DNA from 3 places in the Arthrobacter sp. GQ119 genome. Region 1 is predicted to be linked to each of the others. Evidence: riboswitches for the same ligand, from Rfam matches in the RefSeq annotation. Region 1 holds a riboswitch; each other region holds the start of a gene.
What was found. Region 1 has a riboswitch for S-adenosylmethionine ahead of metX (homoserine O-acetyltransferase MetX). Riboswitches for the same ligand answer to the same signal wherever they lie in the genome.
Positions count from the first base shown of each region.

Region 1 (5,125 bases):
CTTCGTGCCCGAGCGCCATTGGAAGCGGCCTGACCCGGGACCCGTCAACCACGGACAGGTCTGAGTGGCACAGGCTCGAGTAGGTGATGGCGACGCCGAGTTCCCCCGCGCGCGGTGCGGGCCGGTCCAGCTCCTGCACGAGGAGCGGACGGGCTTCGGCGTAGCGGGTTCCGGAGGGAACGGTGGCATAGAGGACAGCTGCTCGCATGGAATTCCTGCCTTTGGGTGGATTGCCGGCACGCAGCTGCCCGGGCCTGCGTGGTCGCGGGTCCGGGCAGCTGGGCCGGCTGTTGTGCTTGCTTCCTGGTGGCTACTTTTTGCCGGCGGCCAGAAGGTCGGCGGTGCCCTGGGCGTCGGCGGCGTCGACGTCGTGCAGAGAAATGCCGCGGGTTTCCTTGAGGAAGAACACCGAGATCAGGGTCACGATGCAGGCCCCGAGGAGGTAGAGCGCCACAGGGGTGGAGGACTTGAAGCTGCCCAGCAGGGAGGTGGCGATGATCGGTGCCATGGAACCGGCCACGATGGACGTCACCTGGTAGCCCAGCGAAACGCCGGAGTAGCGCATCCGGGTGGGGAACATCTCGGCCATGATGGACGGCTGGCCGGCGTACATGAGGGCGTGGAACATCAGGCCGATGGTGATCGCGGCGAGGATGATGAGGTCATTGGCGGTGTCCATCATGGGGAAGGCGAAGAAGCCCCAGGTTCCGCCCAGGATGGCGCCGGCCATGTAGACGGGACGTCGGCCGAAGGCGTCGGACAGCTTGCCGACCAGCGGGACCGTGCAGAAGTGGATGAAGTGCGCCACCAGCAGGAGCAGCAGGATCCGGGACGTGTCGGTCTGCACGACGACCTTCAGGTAGGTGATGGAGAACGTCACCACGAGGTAGTAGAGGATGTTCTCGGCAAAGCGCAGGCCCATGGCGGTGAAGACGCCGCGCGGGTAGCGGCGGAAGACCTCGGCGACGCCGTAGCCCTTCTTCTCGACGGTGACTTCCTTGCGGGCTTCGAGGAAGATCGGTGCGTCCTGGACCTTGGTGCGGATGTAGTAGCCGATGATGACGATCACGGCAGACAGCCAGAACGCCACGCGCCAGCCCCAGCCGAGGAATGCCTCCTGGGACAGCGTGGAGGAAAGGGTGAACAGCACGCCGGTGGCCAGCAGGTTTCCCATGGGAACGGCCGACTGCGGCCAGCTGGACCAGAATCCGCGGGACTTGTTGGGGCTGTGCTCGGCAACGAGCAGCACGGCGCCGCCCCATTCACCGCCGACGGCGAAGCCCTGGACGAAGCGGAGGAACACCAGCATCGCCGGGGCCCAGTAACCGATCTGGGCGAAGGTGGGCAGGCAGCCCATGAGGAACGTGGAGACACCCACCAGGATGATGCTCAGCTGCAGCAGCTGCTTGCGGCCGAACTTGTCACCGAAGTGGCCAAACACGATGCCGCCAATCGGCCGGGCCACGAAGCCCACGGCGTAGGTGACGAACGCCGCGATGATTCCATCCAGCTCCGTCCCTGAATTGGGGAAGAACATCTTGCCGAACACCAGGGTGGCTGCGGAGGCATAGAGGAAGAACTCATACCACTCCACCACGGTTCCGGCCATGGAGGCCGTAACCACTTTCTTCAGGCCCGAGGCCTTGACATCGGTTTCCTCTACGCGGCTTGCGGCCGGGTTTTCCGTACTCATTGTGTGAACTCCTTCGGCGTCTTCGTCGACACCACATGGGACCAGGCTCTGGCGGACCTGTGATGTGTGCCACTGGCCGCCGTTTCCAACGAGTATGGTCTGCCCCTGCCGCAAGCTCAACGACAAATAGTGCAGGGCGCATCTGCATAAATGCACAGACACGGGGCACTAAAGCCATCGCCTGCGGCGTCGGAGCCGGTCCCGGGAGCCGGAGTTCAGGCTGGGAATCAGGCCGAGAAATGCCCGCGGAGCTGGGCGCTGAGCTGCCCGATCTCGGTGAGGAAGCCGTCGTGGCCGATCGGCGCTTCGATGACATGGACATCCACGTCACCCGGGAGGGCGTCCGCGAGTTCACGTGACTGGGACGGGAAGTACAGCCGGTCCGAGTCGACGGCGGCGATAAAGAAGTCCGCCGTGGTCCGCGCCAGCGCTTCCTTCAGGGTTCCGCGCCCTCGGCAGATGTCATGGCTCATGAGGGCTTCGGTAATGGCGATGTAGCTGTTGGCGTCGAAGCGCTGGACGAGCTTGCTCCCCTGGTGGTCCAGGTAGCTTTCCACCTGGTACCGGCCGCGGTCCCGGAGGGCATCCGCCTGCAGCGGAGCTTCGCTGTCCTGGGCGTTCCGGCCGAACCGGAAGTCCAGCTCGTGCGCCGAGCGGTAGGTAATGTGGGCGATCCGGCGGGCGAGGGCCAGCCCCGCTTCCGGGATCGGGCCCCCGTAGTAGTCGCCGCCGTTGAAGTTGGGGTCCTGGCGGATGGCGAGGGTCTGCGCCTGTGCAAAGGCGATCTGTTCGGCGGTGCTGCTCGCCCCCGCGGAGATCACGCCGCAGCGGCGCACCCGGTCGGGGAAGGTGACCGCCCACTCCAGGGCGCGGGCGCCGCCCATGGAACCGCCCACAACGGCAAACCAGCTGCTGATGCCGAGCTGGTCAGCCAGGCGCGCTTCGGCAACGGTGGAGTCCCGGAGGGTCACCAGCGGGAAGCGCGAGCCCCACGGCTTGCCATCAGGAGCGGCCGACGCCGGTCCCGTGGATCCGTAACAACCGCCCAGGATGTTGATGGAGACGACAAAGAACCTGTCCGTATCCGCCGGTGCACCCGGTCCGGCCAGCTGCTCCCACCAGCCTTCCTCGTCCCCGCCGCCCCGCGTCACATGGGTGCTCCCGGTGAGGGCGTGCTCCACCAGGATGGCGTTGGAGCCGTCGGCGTTGAGCGTCCCCCATGTTTCGTAGGCAAGCGTGACGTCTGGGAGGAATCCGCCGGCCTCGAGCTCGATGCCGCCGATGTTGGCATACTGGACTGTGCCGTCGGGAACACCGTCCGGAACTCGGCCGTCCAGAACTGTGCCATTGGGAGCTGTGCGATCCTGCACTGCGCCGTCGGGAACTCTGCCGTCCGGCACATCGGTGCGGGTAACGGAAATCGTCATCGGTATACCTCTTCTACGCGCTTGCCCGCCGCCAACTGGCCGGCAGGCCAGGTCTTCACCCGGGGCACCCCACCGCGGAAGGAGGGTTGCCGGCCAGCAAGCCGGGGCTGTCGCTGGCACTCATGACCTGGACCAAGCTTACGAAAGGGCCCACGCTCCGCGCGAAGATTGTGACGGCTATGTGACTCCAGCGGGCCCTGAAGGCTGGCGGCGGGCACCGGAGCGGATCCCGGAAATCTGCTCTTCCGCACATAGCCCGAACGGGTTAGGCAACCCTTAGCTGAGAGCCGCGTCACAAGATGCCAAGATGAGGGCATGCGCATGGATCACGTCTCTTACGCCTGTGAACACGATGGCCTGGCGGCCACCACTGAACGAATTTCGTCCGCCCTCGGCGTTGAAGCCGTGAAGGGCGGAGTACACCCCCGTTTCGGAACGCGGAACATGATTATCCCGCTCGCGGGACACAAATACCTTGAGGTCGTGGAGGTCCTGGACCACCCGGCGTCGGACAAAGCCCCGTTCGGACAGGCCGTGCGCGCACGCTCTGCCGCCGGCGGCGGCTGGATGGGCTGGTGCGTCGAAGTGGACGACCTCGCCCCGTTCGAGGAGCGTCTGGGACGCGCCGCAGTCAACGGCAACCGCAAGTTCCCGGATGGCCGCGAACTCGTGTGGAAGCAGATCGGCATCCTGGGCCTCATTGCGGACCCGCAGGTCCCGTACATGCTGAAGTGGGAGGGCGATCCTTCCCTGCACCCGTCCAACGCCTATGACAGCAACGTGAAGATGTCCAGCCTCACCATCGCTGGCTCCGCCGAACGGGTCACCGAGTGGCTCGGTGAGCCTGTCGAACGGCCCCTGGAGGATGTCGCCGTCAACTGGATGGCTCCGCACGGCACCCCCGGCATTCTGTCCGTCACGTTTGAAACCGCAGCAGGCGCCGTCACCATCTGACGCGCGCGGCAGCAGGCTGCAACTGCACAGCACGCTGCCACTACACTTCGGCCGCCATCAGCGGGTGTCAACGACGCCACCCACCGATGGCGGCCGAATTATTTTCCCTACCCCAGCCCGATGCTCTTTCCGAACAGGCTGAAGCCGACAAAGGCCACTATGTCCAGCAGTGCATGGGCGATGACCAGTGGCATCACCCGCCGGGTTTTGGTGTAGATCCAGGCGAACACCACGCCCATGATCGCATTGCCGATGAACGGCCCCAAGCCCTGGTACAGGTGGTAGCTGCCGCGCAGCATGGAGCTGGCGAAGATCGCCACCGGCACGGACCAGCCGAGCTTCCCGAGTCGGTCCAGCAGATACCCCACCACAATGACTTCCTCCACGATGCCGTGGCGGACCGCGGAAAGAATCAGGACGGGAATCGTCCACCAGTACGCGTCCAGCGCGCTGGGGATGATTGCCGTCGTAATACCCAGCGCGCGGCCCGCGGCATAGAGGCCCAGAGAGGGAATGCCGATCAGCGCCGCCAGCCCCAGTCCCTGGAGCAGGTCACGCCCGGGGCGGGCGAAGTTGAAGCCGAGCTTCCGGAAAGCCGAGCCGCTGTCACTGTCCGTCCCGGCCTTGGGCTGCCGCTGCTCCGTCATGAAGTACAGGACCAGCAGAACGGGCACCAGCGCGAAGATGATGTCCAGGAGCTGGTAGGTCAGATCGAAATATTCGCGAGTGCTTTGCGAACGGTTCAGCGTGGACGTGCCTTGGGCGAGCGGCGCCTGGCTCATCTTGTCCAGGAGCTGCACCACCGAGTAGGCGGCCGACTGGCCCAGCGACAGTCCCAGGACTATCCAGATTTCGATCCGCAGACGACGGCGGGAAGGAACCAACATGTTCCTATCTTGCCTGCAGTTGCTGGTACTTGCCTGTTGGGCTTCCGGACGTATCTGCCGCTGTTGGGTACCAGGCTGGCCCTATGCTGGGAAACTATGAGTGCGCCCGGGAAAATCATCATGATCCGGCACGGCCAGTCCGCCGCCAATGCCGACACCTCCAT
Region 1 is NZ_JCAXEA010000001.1:151,590-156,714, forward strand. It holds gene AC6CH3_RS00765 (zinc-binding dehydrogenase) at 1-208, opposite strand, end outside; gene AC6CH3_RS00770 (MFS transporter) at 311-1,693, opposite strand; gene metX (homoserine O-acetyltransferase MetX) at 1,921-3,120, opposite strand; SAM riboswitch class IV at 3,133-3,248, opposite strand; gene AC6CH3_RS00780 (VOC family protein) at 3,436-4,074, shown strand; gene AC6CH3_RS00785 (CPBP family intramembrane glutamic endopeptidase) at 4,182-4,961, opposite strand; gene AC6CH3_RS00790 (histidine phosphatase family protein) at 5,058-5,125, shown strand, end outside.

Region 2 (5,125 bases), on a different contig from region 1:
GGCACCGCGACTTGGACATTCAGCGCGGCCAAGGCGGCCGGAGCGTGGCGGACTGCCCTGAGGCCGGAAAGCTGACCGCGGGACTGGACCAAGGACCGGACCAGGGGACCGCCCAACCGGCGGTCCTGCCAACCCAGGACCTCAGATTTGCTTGAGCGCCTGCTCCAGGTCGCCGATCAGGTCCTCGGGATCCTCCAGGCCTACGGACAGCCGCACCACGCCGTCGCTGAGCCCGATGGCTGCGCGACCTTCCGGCCCCATGGCACGATGCGTGGTGGTGGCGGGGTGGGTGATGAGGGTCTTGGCGTCGCCGAGGTTGTTGGAGATGTCGATGATCTTCAGGGCGTCCAGCAGCGCAAAGGCGGCCTCCTTGGCCGACTGGCCCGCCGTCGTCGCGAGTTCCAGGGTGAGCACGGTGCCGCCGGCCTTCATCTGCTTGGCGGCAAGCTCGTACTGCGGGTGGGACTTCAGCAGCGGGTACTTGACCCAGCTGATGGCCGGCTGGTCCTCAAGCCATTCGGCGAGGCGCAGCGCGGTGGCCGATGAATGGTTCACCCGCAGCGCCATGGTTTCCAGCCCCTTAGTGAGCACCCAGGCGTTGAACGCGGACAGGTTAGGCCCGGTGTGGCGCATCAGCTGCTTGACGGGTCCGTCGATGAATTCCTTGGTGCCCAGGATGGCGCCGCCCAGCACGCGGCCCTGGCCGTCGATGTGCTTGGTGCCCGAATAGACGATCACGTCGGCGCCGAGGTCGCCGCAGCGCTGCAGCAGGGGAGTGGCGAACACGTTATCGACGACGACGGTCGCGCCGGCCGCGTGGGCGAGCTCGCTGACGGCGGCGATGTCCACAATCTCCTGCATGGGATTGGACGGTGACTCGAAAAAGACGGCAGTGGTGGGCACCGAGAGGGCCGTGCGCCACTGCTCAAGGTCCGGACCGTCCACGAAGATCGTCTCCACGCCCCAGCGCGGCAGGATTTCGTTGAGGATCACGAAGCAGGAGCCGAACAGCGAGCGGGCGGCCACCACGCGGTCCCCGGTGGCCAGCAGGGCGCCCAGGGCAGTGAAAACGGCGGACATGCCGGACGCCGCGGCGAAGCATGCTTCCGTGCCTTCGAGCAGGCGGAGGCGCTCCTGGAAGGTGGCCACGGACGGGTTGCCGTAGCGGGAATAGACGAAGCGTTCGTCCTCACCGGTGAAGGCGCGCTCGGCAGCGGCCGCGGACTCGTAGACGAAGCCGGAGTTCAGGAAGATCGGCTCAGTGGTCTCCTGGAAATTGGTGCGGTCCAGCCCGCCGCGGACGGCTTGGGTCTCGGGACTCCAGCCGGCGGCATCTTGATTGAAGGTCACTTAGTTCTTTCCCAGGTTTGTCGGCAGACCGCGGTTTTTCCAGCCGTTGACGGTGCGCTCACCGTACCGGTCGGGCTCTCCCTCGAAGCCTTCGAGGACGTTGTACGAGGTGAAGCCGGCCTGGGTCGCCGCGATGGCGGCGGCAATGGAGCGCTGGCCGGAGCGGCACAGGAAGACGAGCTCGGCGCCGCCGTCCTCCGGAGCCTGCTGCTTGAGCTCGTCGATGAAGGCCCGGTTGGGGATGCCGCCCGGGAAGGTCCACTGGATGAACAGCGGGTCATTCTCGGTGGCCTTGGTGTCGGGGATGCCGATGTGTGCCCATTCGCCCTCGGTGCGGACGTCCACCAGGACGGCGCCCTCCTCCAGCTTGGTCCATGCTTCGTGCGGGGTGAGGTCTCCGGCGTAGCTCATGCGTGCCCCTCGAAGGCTTCGGCGTCGAGGTTCTCGTCCGAGTCCAGCCGGTCCACGGCGGTGGCCACGGCGGCATCAGCTGTTGCGACGGCGAGGGGCAGGATGACCGCCTGCGCCACGATCACGTCCCTGCCGTTGAACGCGGCTGCCGGGTTGCCGTGCAGCACATACCCTTCGGCCAGGGCGTCCGAAATGCGTTCGCAGAAGGCACGGTTGTCCGGTCCGGTGATCAGGCGGTAGGCCAGTTTTTCCTCAGGTTTGTCCTGCGGGGCCGGCAGGGTGGCGCCGGCGGGCGCGTCCGTCATGACGGATCTCCTTCTCTCACGCTTGCAGCTCGAGTGGTCGATTGCCGAGTATTCACCTGAGGCACCCCGCCGCGAAAGGGAGGGTTGCCGACCGGCCAGTCAGGGCTTGGCGCCGGTTCTCATTACTCCTCAAAAAAGTAACACCGACGACGCCGGCGCGCACCGCCGCCGTCGTCATGTTCCGTAACGCTGGAGGCCTGCAGCGTCGGTTACAAAGATCACGACCGGGTGCATAATGACGGGAGATGAACCGCCGCAACGCCGGATGAAACCAGGCACCAGTGAACGAATCGAATGCCAATACAGTCGACCCCATGCTGCACTTTGGGTGGTTTGTGGGCCACGGGTTCGGGGTCCAGGGCTGGGGGACACCCGGTTACGGGATCGGCTATGACTGGAAAAAACCCGGCCTGTACCAGCATGCCGTACGCGAGTTCGAGCGGGCCGGACTGGACCTGTTCATCATCGAGGACTCCCTCACCGTCCCCGACACCTATGGCGGGAGCGCCGAAGTCTCGCTGGCACAGGCCTCCTTCGCGCCCAAGCACGATCCGCTGGCCCTTGTCCCGTACCTGCTCTCCGCCACGGAGCACCTCGGCATCGTCCCCACCGTCAGCGCCTCCTTTTATCCGCCGTTCACGGCGGCCCGGCTGCTGGCCACGCTGCAGCACTTCTCCAACGGCCAGCTCGGCTGGAACGTGGTGACCTCCGGCAGCGACCTCGCCGCACAGAACTACGGGCTGGACCAGCAAATCGAGCACGACCTCCGCTACGAGAAGGCGGAGGAATTCGTGGACGTGGTGCGGAAGCTCTGGCGCAGCTGGGACCAGGACGCCATCGTGGAGGACGCCGGGGCCGGGGTCTTCGCCGACCACACGAAGGTGCGGCCCATCCACCACGAGGGCGAATTCTTCCGGGTCCGCGGCCCGCTGAACACGGCTCCCCTGCCGGAGGAGCCAGTACTGGTGCAGGCCGGGGCATCGCCGCGCGGCAAGGCCTTCGCGGGAGGCAACGCGGACGTTGCCATAGCGCTGGCCCGCGGCTCCGAGGGCATGAAGGCCTACCGCGACTCCATCCGGGCCGAAGCCGCCAAGGCGGGCAGGAACCCCGACGACGTCAAGGTCCTGTTCGTCCTCAAGCCCACTGTGGTGGGCTCCAAAGCCGAGGCGGAGGAGCTGCGGGCCGCGCGGCGGGAGCTGTCGCAGCGGGACGTGGACAGCCAGCTTAATTCGATCTCATATCTGTCCGTCATCGACTTCAAACAGTTCGACCTGGACGAGCCGCTGCCGGAACTGAGCACCAACAGCAACCAGGGCACGCTGGAACACTTCTCCAAGGCTGCCCCGCCGGGCTCGACGCTGCGGGAGATCCTGCAGGCCCGCAGCGGTGGGGCCGGGGACAGCATCATCGGCACCGCGGAGGAAATCGCCGACCACCTCGAGGAAACAGGCGCCGCTGTTGGCGGGGACGGCTTCCTCTTCTCCGGCTTCGTGGACCCGGCCACCGTGCACGGCGTGCTGGACAAACTGGCACCGGTGCTCCGGCGCCGCGGACTGCTGCGGACAAGCTACAGCGACGGCGGCCTCCGCCGGAACCTGCTGGACTTCTAGTGCCATGGCCGGGACACGGAGGCCGGACAGCCTGCTGCCGGACGCAAAACGTGCCACCTTCCTGATCGGCACGGCACACCTTGTAGCCGCCGACGTGGCGCGGGTCGCCTCCGATCCGACGGTCGAAGTCGTCCTGAGCGCTGACGCAATGGAGCTGATGGGCCTCTCCAGGGATGTGGTCCAGTCGGCCATCGACTCCGGCCGCAGGGTTTACGGGCTGAACACCCTGCTGGGCTCCGGCCGGGACACGGCTGTGGTGGAAGAATCCATCCTCGACTATCAGGTGCAGGTGGTCCGCTACCACCACAGCGGGATCGGCGCCGTACTCGCTCCGGAGGAAATCCGGGCCGTGATCCTCGCGAGGCTGATCGGCTTCACCCGCGGCGGCTCCGGCGTCCGCCCTGAAGCAGCCCGGTTCTATGCAGAACTGCTCAACCGGGGTGTGCTTCCCGCCATCCCCCGCGACGGTTCCGTCGGCTCCTCAGACCTGACGCAGCTGGCCGCGGTGGCCGCCGTCGCCATCGGTGAAGGACAGGCACTGGCACCCGACGGGAGCATCATTTCCGGCGCGGCGGCGCTCGCCGCGGCTGGCCTTGAGCCGCTCGTGCTGGCCGCGGGCGAGGCCCTGGCGCTGGTCAGCGCCAACTCATACTCGATCGGGGCAGGCACCCTGGCGCTGGCCCGGCTGCTGCATCTGGCCGACCTGGCGGACACCGCTCTCGCTCTGTCGCTGGAGGCTACCGGACGGTACGACGGCGGCGGGAACCTCAGCCCGTTTTCGCCGGCCGTGCAGGCGGCCAAGGCGGTGGACGGTCAGCGGATCTCGGCCGCGAACGTCCGGCGTCTGGTGCGCGGCGGCTGGCTGGAGGACCCGAGGCGTGAGGTGTCGGTGCAGGACGCCCTCTCCTTCCGCGCCGCGCCGCAGACGCACGGCGCGTTCCGTGCCCAGGTCACTGCCCTGGCCGGCGCCCTGGAAGTGGAGCTGAACGGCCGCGGCGACAACCCGCTGACGGAGCTGGCCACCGGCCGGATGGTGTCCGGCGGCAACTTCCAGCCCATGCAGCTGGCCCTCGCCTTCGAAGCGCTGCGGCTGGGGCTGGCGCACCTGGGCATCAGCAGCGAGCGGCGCATCGCCAAGCTGTACCCGCCCCAGCGGCTCATCCGGCAGCTGAACCTGGAGGCAGCCCGAAGCGGCACCCCGCTGGCTTCCGAGGAACTGCCGGGCCTCCTCTGGTATTCGGCAGCAGGCCTGTTGGCTGAACTGAAATTTCTCGCGGCGCCGGCAACGCTGGGGGCACCCACGCTCTCCGCCGACGTGGAGGACCACTCCACGCTGGCACCCCTCGCGCTCCAGCAGCTGCAGCAATCGGTGGAGGCCGCCTCGAAGCTGCTCACCATTGAGGCGCTGACGGCCGCCTATCTGCTGTCGGAAGCGCAGGCCGCGGAGGT
Region 2 is NZ_JCAXEA010000010.1:52,154-57,278, forward strand. It holds gene AC6CH3_RS10930 (PKD domain-containing protein) at 1-75, shown strand, start outside; gene AC6CH3_RS10935 (O-succinylhomoserine sulfhydrylase) at 142-1,350, opposite strand; gene AC6CH3_RS10940 (rhodanese-like domain-containing protein) at 1,351-1,761, opposite strand; gene AC6CH3_RS10945 (DUF1737 domain-containing protein) at 1,758-2,066, opposite strand; SAM riboswitch class IV at 2,080-2,193, opposite strand; gene AC6CH3_RS10950 (NtaA/DmoA family FMN-dependent monooxygenase) at 2,381-3,676, shown strand; gene AC6CH3_RS10955 (aromatic amino acid ammonia-lyase) at 3,681-5,125, shown strand, end outside.
Region 2: it holds a riboswitch for S-adenosylmethionine, as region 1 does, so the genes downstream of both, AC6CH3_RS10945 (DUF1737 domain-containing protein) here and metX (homoserine O-acetyltransferase MetX) in region 1, are expected to answer to the same signal.

Region 3 (5,125 bases), on a different contig from region 1:
AGCAGCTCCGTGTACTTGCCGGTTCCTGCCCCTATATCGGCCGCCGTCCGTGCGCCGGAAGGGACCAGCCAATCCGCGGACTCAGCCGGGTAGCCGGGCCGAACACGGTGGTAATGCTCGCCGCCGTCCTGGAAGCTTTGACCGAGCTCCTGCCGCCGCCCGTGGTCGAGTTTAGGGCCACCGCGTGCCACGCGCCGTCTCCTTAGGGCAGGGTAAAAATTGACCCTTCGAATTTACCGCATTTGTGACTGCGCCGTCTGGCGGCCGTCAGTCCAGGGTGCCGCTCAGTCCAGGGTGCAGGGCGCAGCGCCCGCGGTGCCGGGGGTGTTCGGTGCCCAATGCGGGTAGGTGCGGGTGTCGTTGGAGGGAACCCAGCGCCCGGAGTCCACCACGTAGTCCCAGCCGAGGCCGCTGCGGCGCAGCTCCTCGATGCCGGCGAGGAGCCGCTGGACGTCCTCAAGCCGTGACCCGACGCCGAAGCTGGCGCGCAGGGAACCCGAGGGCAGGCCCAGACGCTTGAGGAGCGGGTGGGCGCAGAAGCGGCCGTCGCGCAGCCCTACGCCGTGCTCGGCAGACAGGTAGGCAGCCACCAGTCCGGCGTCGTAGCCCTCCACCGAAAAGTTGACCACGCCGATGGTGTCGGTGTCGGGGTCGGTGTCCGAGAAGATCTGGTGGACAGTGACGCCGTCGATCTTCTGCAGGCCCTCGACGAGGAAGGACCGGATGGCGGCCTCGTGCGTGTGCCACTGCTCCTGGTCCAGGGCGGCGATCACCTGGGCCGCCCGTGCGAGGGTGGCTGCGCCCAGGACGTTGGGCGAGCCGCCTTCGTGCCGCGCGGGGCCGGTGGTCCAGCTGACGCCGTCGAGCCGGGCTTCACTGACTGCGCCGCCGCCGGCAAGGTGCGGGGATCCGGCGTCGAGCCAGTCGGTGCGTCCCACCAGGACGCCGGAACCGAAAGGCGCGTACAGCTTGTGGCCGGAGAAGGCGAGGTAGTCGACGTCGTCCGCGGCGATGTTGATGCGGCGGTGCGGCGCGAGCTGCGCAGCGTCCACCACGATCCGGGCGCCGAATTCGTGCGCCAGGGCGGCGAGGCGGCGGATCGGCAGGATCTCGCCGGTGACGTTGGAAGCGCCGGTCACGGCAAGGAGGATGATGTCGCCCTGCTCGAGTTCAGCCCGAAGGCTGTCGATGGTGGCCTCAAGGGTCTCGGACGCCACCACGCTGCGGTGGGGCACGCCCTGCCACGGCAGCAGGTTGGCGTGGTGCTCGATGTCCAGGTACAGGACTTCCCCGGTGTGGCCGTGGTCCTCCACGGGGAGGCAGCCGGCCAGCAGGTTCAGCGAATCCGTAGTGTTCCGCGTGAAGATCACGGAGTCGTCCGGGCGGCCGCCGACAAACTCGCGGACGATGTTCCGGGCATTTTCATAGACAGAGGTGCTGATCTGCGAGGCGTAGCCGGCCCCGCGGTGCACGCTGGCGTAGAACGGCAGGATCTCGTTGAGGTAGGCGGAGACTACGGAGAGTGCAGGCGCCGACGCTCCATAGTCGAGGTTGGCATAGCGCACGTGGCCACCCTGGATGAGCGGGGCCTGGATTTCAGCGCCGGTCACTGCCGCCAGCGGCCGTCCGGCAGCGGCAAACCGATCGTCGAGCAGGCCGGCGCCAGTGTTGGAGGAGAAGGTTGCAGTAGTCATGGGACCTCGCTGTGAAAGGACCCCTTGTGACGGGGATCCGCGCTTGCCGGGTCCGTTCCGGACCGGCCTGGTCGTCACCCGGGGCACCCCACCGCGAATGGAGGGTTGCCGGCCAGCAAACCGGGGTTTTACGCTGGCACTCGTGACCTGTAGAAAAGCCTAGAACACCCGCCCGCCGATGAAAAAGCGGTTGCAATTGTTAAGCCGTTTGTTACAGCCGTCCGAAATTCGGGCAACTGGCCGAACATACGACGTCGGACCCCGCACCGAGGACGGAGTCCGACGTCGAATATTCCCCGAAAGCGCGCTGGGCCGAACTACAGCAGATCGTCCAACTGCGGGTTGAGGCGCTTGAGAACCTCGGAATGAAGGATCGAGTTGGTGGCCAGGGCGTTGCCGCCGAAGGGACCGTCGGTTCCCTCCAGGGAGGTGAAACGGCCGCCCGCCTCCGTGACGATGGGCACCAGCGCAGCCATGTCGTACAGGTTCAGTTCGGGTTCGCAGGCAATGTCAACGCAGCCTTCAGCCACCATGCAGTAGGACCAGAAATCCCCGAAGGCACGGGTCCGCCACACGTCCTCAGTGAGGGCAAGGAACTCATCCAGGTTTCCCCGCTCCTTCCAGCCGCCGAGGCTGGAGTAGGACAGCGATGCGTCCGAGAGCTTCGAGACGTTGGAGACTCTGAGCCGGGTGGCAGCGGCCAGCGAACGGCCCATATAGGCGCCGGCGCCCCTGGCCGCCCACCAGCGCTTTCCAAGTGCGGGCGCACTCACCAGGCCCACCACGGGCTCACCTTCATCAACGAGCGCGATCAGCGTGGCCCAGACCGGGACTCCGCGGACGAAGTTCTTGGTCCCGTCGATGGGGTCAATGATCCAGCGCCGGGAGCCGTGGCCGGAACTGCCGAACTCCTCGCCGAGGACGGCATCGCGGGGGCGGGAACGGGACAGCTGGCCGCGGATGGATTCCTCGGCGGCTTTGTCGGCATCCGTCACGGGTGTCAGGTCAGGCTTGGTTTCGATCTGAAGATCAAGCGCCTTGAACCGGCTCATGGTCTGGTCGTCCACGGAATCCGCCAGTACATGGGCCAGGCGCAGGTCGTCGTTGTAGCTCGAAGCGGGTTGGGTCATGGTTCCAAACTACCGTCAAAGAACCGGCGGGGCGGGGATGTCCGCTGGCCGGAGGCGCCGTGCGGCTCAGCTGACGCTTCCGAGTTCCTTTGTTTCCTGGGCTTCCATGCGCGGATCGGTGCCCAGCAGCCGGCGCAGGGAGGCAAGGCGCGCGGGACCGGAAGGTCCTGCATTGCCGGCCTCCACCCAGGCGTCCACGCCGCAGTTCACGGCTGAGGCATCATGCTTGCAGCCCCGCTCGCAGGCCTCCGTGCCGGGCTCCAGGTCGGGGAACGAATGCAGGATCCGGTCCGGATCCACATGGGCCAGGCCGAACGAACGGATGCCCGGGGTGTCGATGATCCAGCTCCCGGAGGGCGCGTCGGCAAGTTTCAGCGCGAGGGCCGACGACGACGTGTGCCTGCCGCGTCCCGTGACGGCGTTGACGCCCCCGGTGGCACGTTCCGCGCCGGTCAGGGCGTTCACCATGGTGGATTTGCCGACGCCGGAGTGGCCCAGCATGACGGTGACTTTGCCGTCCAGATGGGCGCGCAGCTCGGAGACGGCGTTTATGTCGAGGCGGGCGGACAGTCCGTCGTCGGAGCGGGCATCGATGCCGGAAGCCGCCGAGTCGGCGGTGCGGCTGATGATGACCGGGAAATCGAGGTGCCGGTAGTTGTCCAGCAGTTCCGAGGGGTCCTTCACGTCGGCCTTGGTGACGAGCAGCAGCGGCTCGATGCCGGCATCGTAGGCGGCCACCAGCGCACGGTCGATGAAACCGGTCCGGGGCTCCGGATTGGCTGCCGCCACAACAACCACCAGCTGGTCCGCGTTGGCCACGACGGCCCGTTCGACCGGATCAGTGTCGTCGGCGCTGCGGCGCAGCAGCGTCTTCCGGTCCTGGATCTTCACGAGCCGGGCCAGTGTGTCCGGAGCTCCTGACACATCTCCGACGAGGGACACGAAGTCCCCCGCCACCACGGGGGAGCGGCGGAGCTCACGCGCCCGGGCGGCAATGACGGTGCGTTCGTCGCCGGAGTCCTCGCCGACAACCGCCGTGTAGCGGCCGCGGTCAACGGTGATGATGCGTCCCGTCACGGCGTCGTCGTGGCTGGGCCGGTCCTTGGTACGGGGCCGGGAGCCTTTCTTGTTGGGCCGGATGCGGACGTCGGATTCGTCCCAGGACTCAGTGCTGCGTGCCACCGGTGGTCCCTGCGGCGTTGCCCTGCCCGCTGTGGGTGCCTTGCGCGACCATGTCCGCCCACAGCTGCGGGAAGTCCGGCATGGTTTTGGCTGTGGTGCCGATGTCCTGGACCTCGACGCCCCTGACAGCCAGTCCAAGGATGGCGCCCGCGGTGGCCATCCGGTGGTCAGCGTAGCTGCGGACCACGCCGCCATGGAGCTTTGCGGGCCGGATCACCAGCCCGTCGTCTGTCTCGTGGACGTCGCCGCCAAGGCCGTTGATTTCCGCCGCCAGCGCTGCCAGGCGGTCCGTCTCGTGTCCCCGAAGGTGCGCGATGCCGCTGAGCCGGGACGGGCCGGAGGCCAGGGCGCAGAGCGCCGCGACAGTAGGGGCGAGCTCGCTGGTGTCGGCGAAGTCCGCGCCGCGGATCTCGCTGCCGCCTGTGACGGTCAGCGTTCCGGCTTCCAGCGTCACGGTGGCACCCATCGCCGGGAGGATGCTCCGCCACAGGTCCCCGACCTGGGTGGTGGGTGCAGGCCAGTCCGGAATGCGCACGGTGCCGCCCGATGCCAGGGCCGCAGCGAGGAAGGGCCCGGCGTTGGACAGGTCCTGTTCGATGCGTTCGTCAAAGGCGCGGATCGGGCCCGGGCTGACAATCCAGTGGTTCGGTGTTGAGTCGTCCACCTCCACGCCCACTCCGCGCAGCACAGCCACGGTCATGCTGATGTGGTCCAGGCTCGGCACGGAGTGGCCGGAGTGTTCCAGGTGCAGACCCTCGGTGAAACGTGCACCGACCAGGAGCAGCGCGGAAACGAACTGCGATGACGCGCTCGCGTCGATCACCAGATGGCCACCCCTGACCTGTCCCGTCCCCTCAACCCGGAAAGGCAGTGACGACGGCGTTTCGCCGGCTTCGCCGCGGACGCTGACACCAAGCGCGGCCAGCGCGTCGATGATGGTGCCCATGGGGCGTTCCCGCGCGTGCGGGTCGCCGTCGAAAACGGATACACCCTTGCGGAGTGCCGCCATGGGCGGCACGAAGCGCATGACCGTGCCGGCAAGGCCGCAGTCAATGACGGCGTCCACTGCACCGGAACCTGACGGGATGGGCGTCACTTCGAGATCCGGGCCGAAGGGGC
Region 3 is NZ_JCAXEA010000003.1:233,879-239,003, reverse strand. It holds gene AC6CH3_RS04665 (class I SAM-dependent methyltransferase) at 1-191, opposite strand, end outside; gene AC6CH3_RS04660 (aminotransferase class V-fold PLP-dependent enzyme) at 285-1,694, opposite strand; SAM riboswitch class IV at 1,729-1,842, opposite strand; gene hisN (histidinol-phosphatase) at 2,012-2,824, opposite strand; gene rsgA (ribosome small subunit-dependent GTPase A) at 2,891-4,006, opposite strand; gene aroA (3-phosphoshikimate 1-carboxyvinyltransferase) at 3,990-5,125, opposite strand, start outside.
Region 3: it holds a riboswitch for S-adenosylmethionine, as region 1 does, so the genes downstream of both, AC6CH3_RS04660 (aminotransferase class V-fold PLP-dependent enzyme) here and metX (homoserine O-acetyltransferase MetX) in region 1, are expected to answer to the same signal.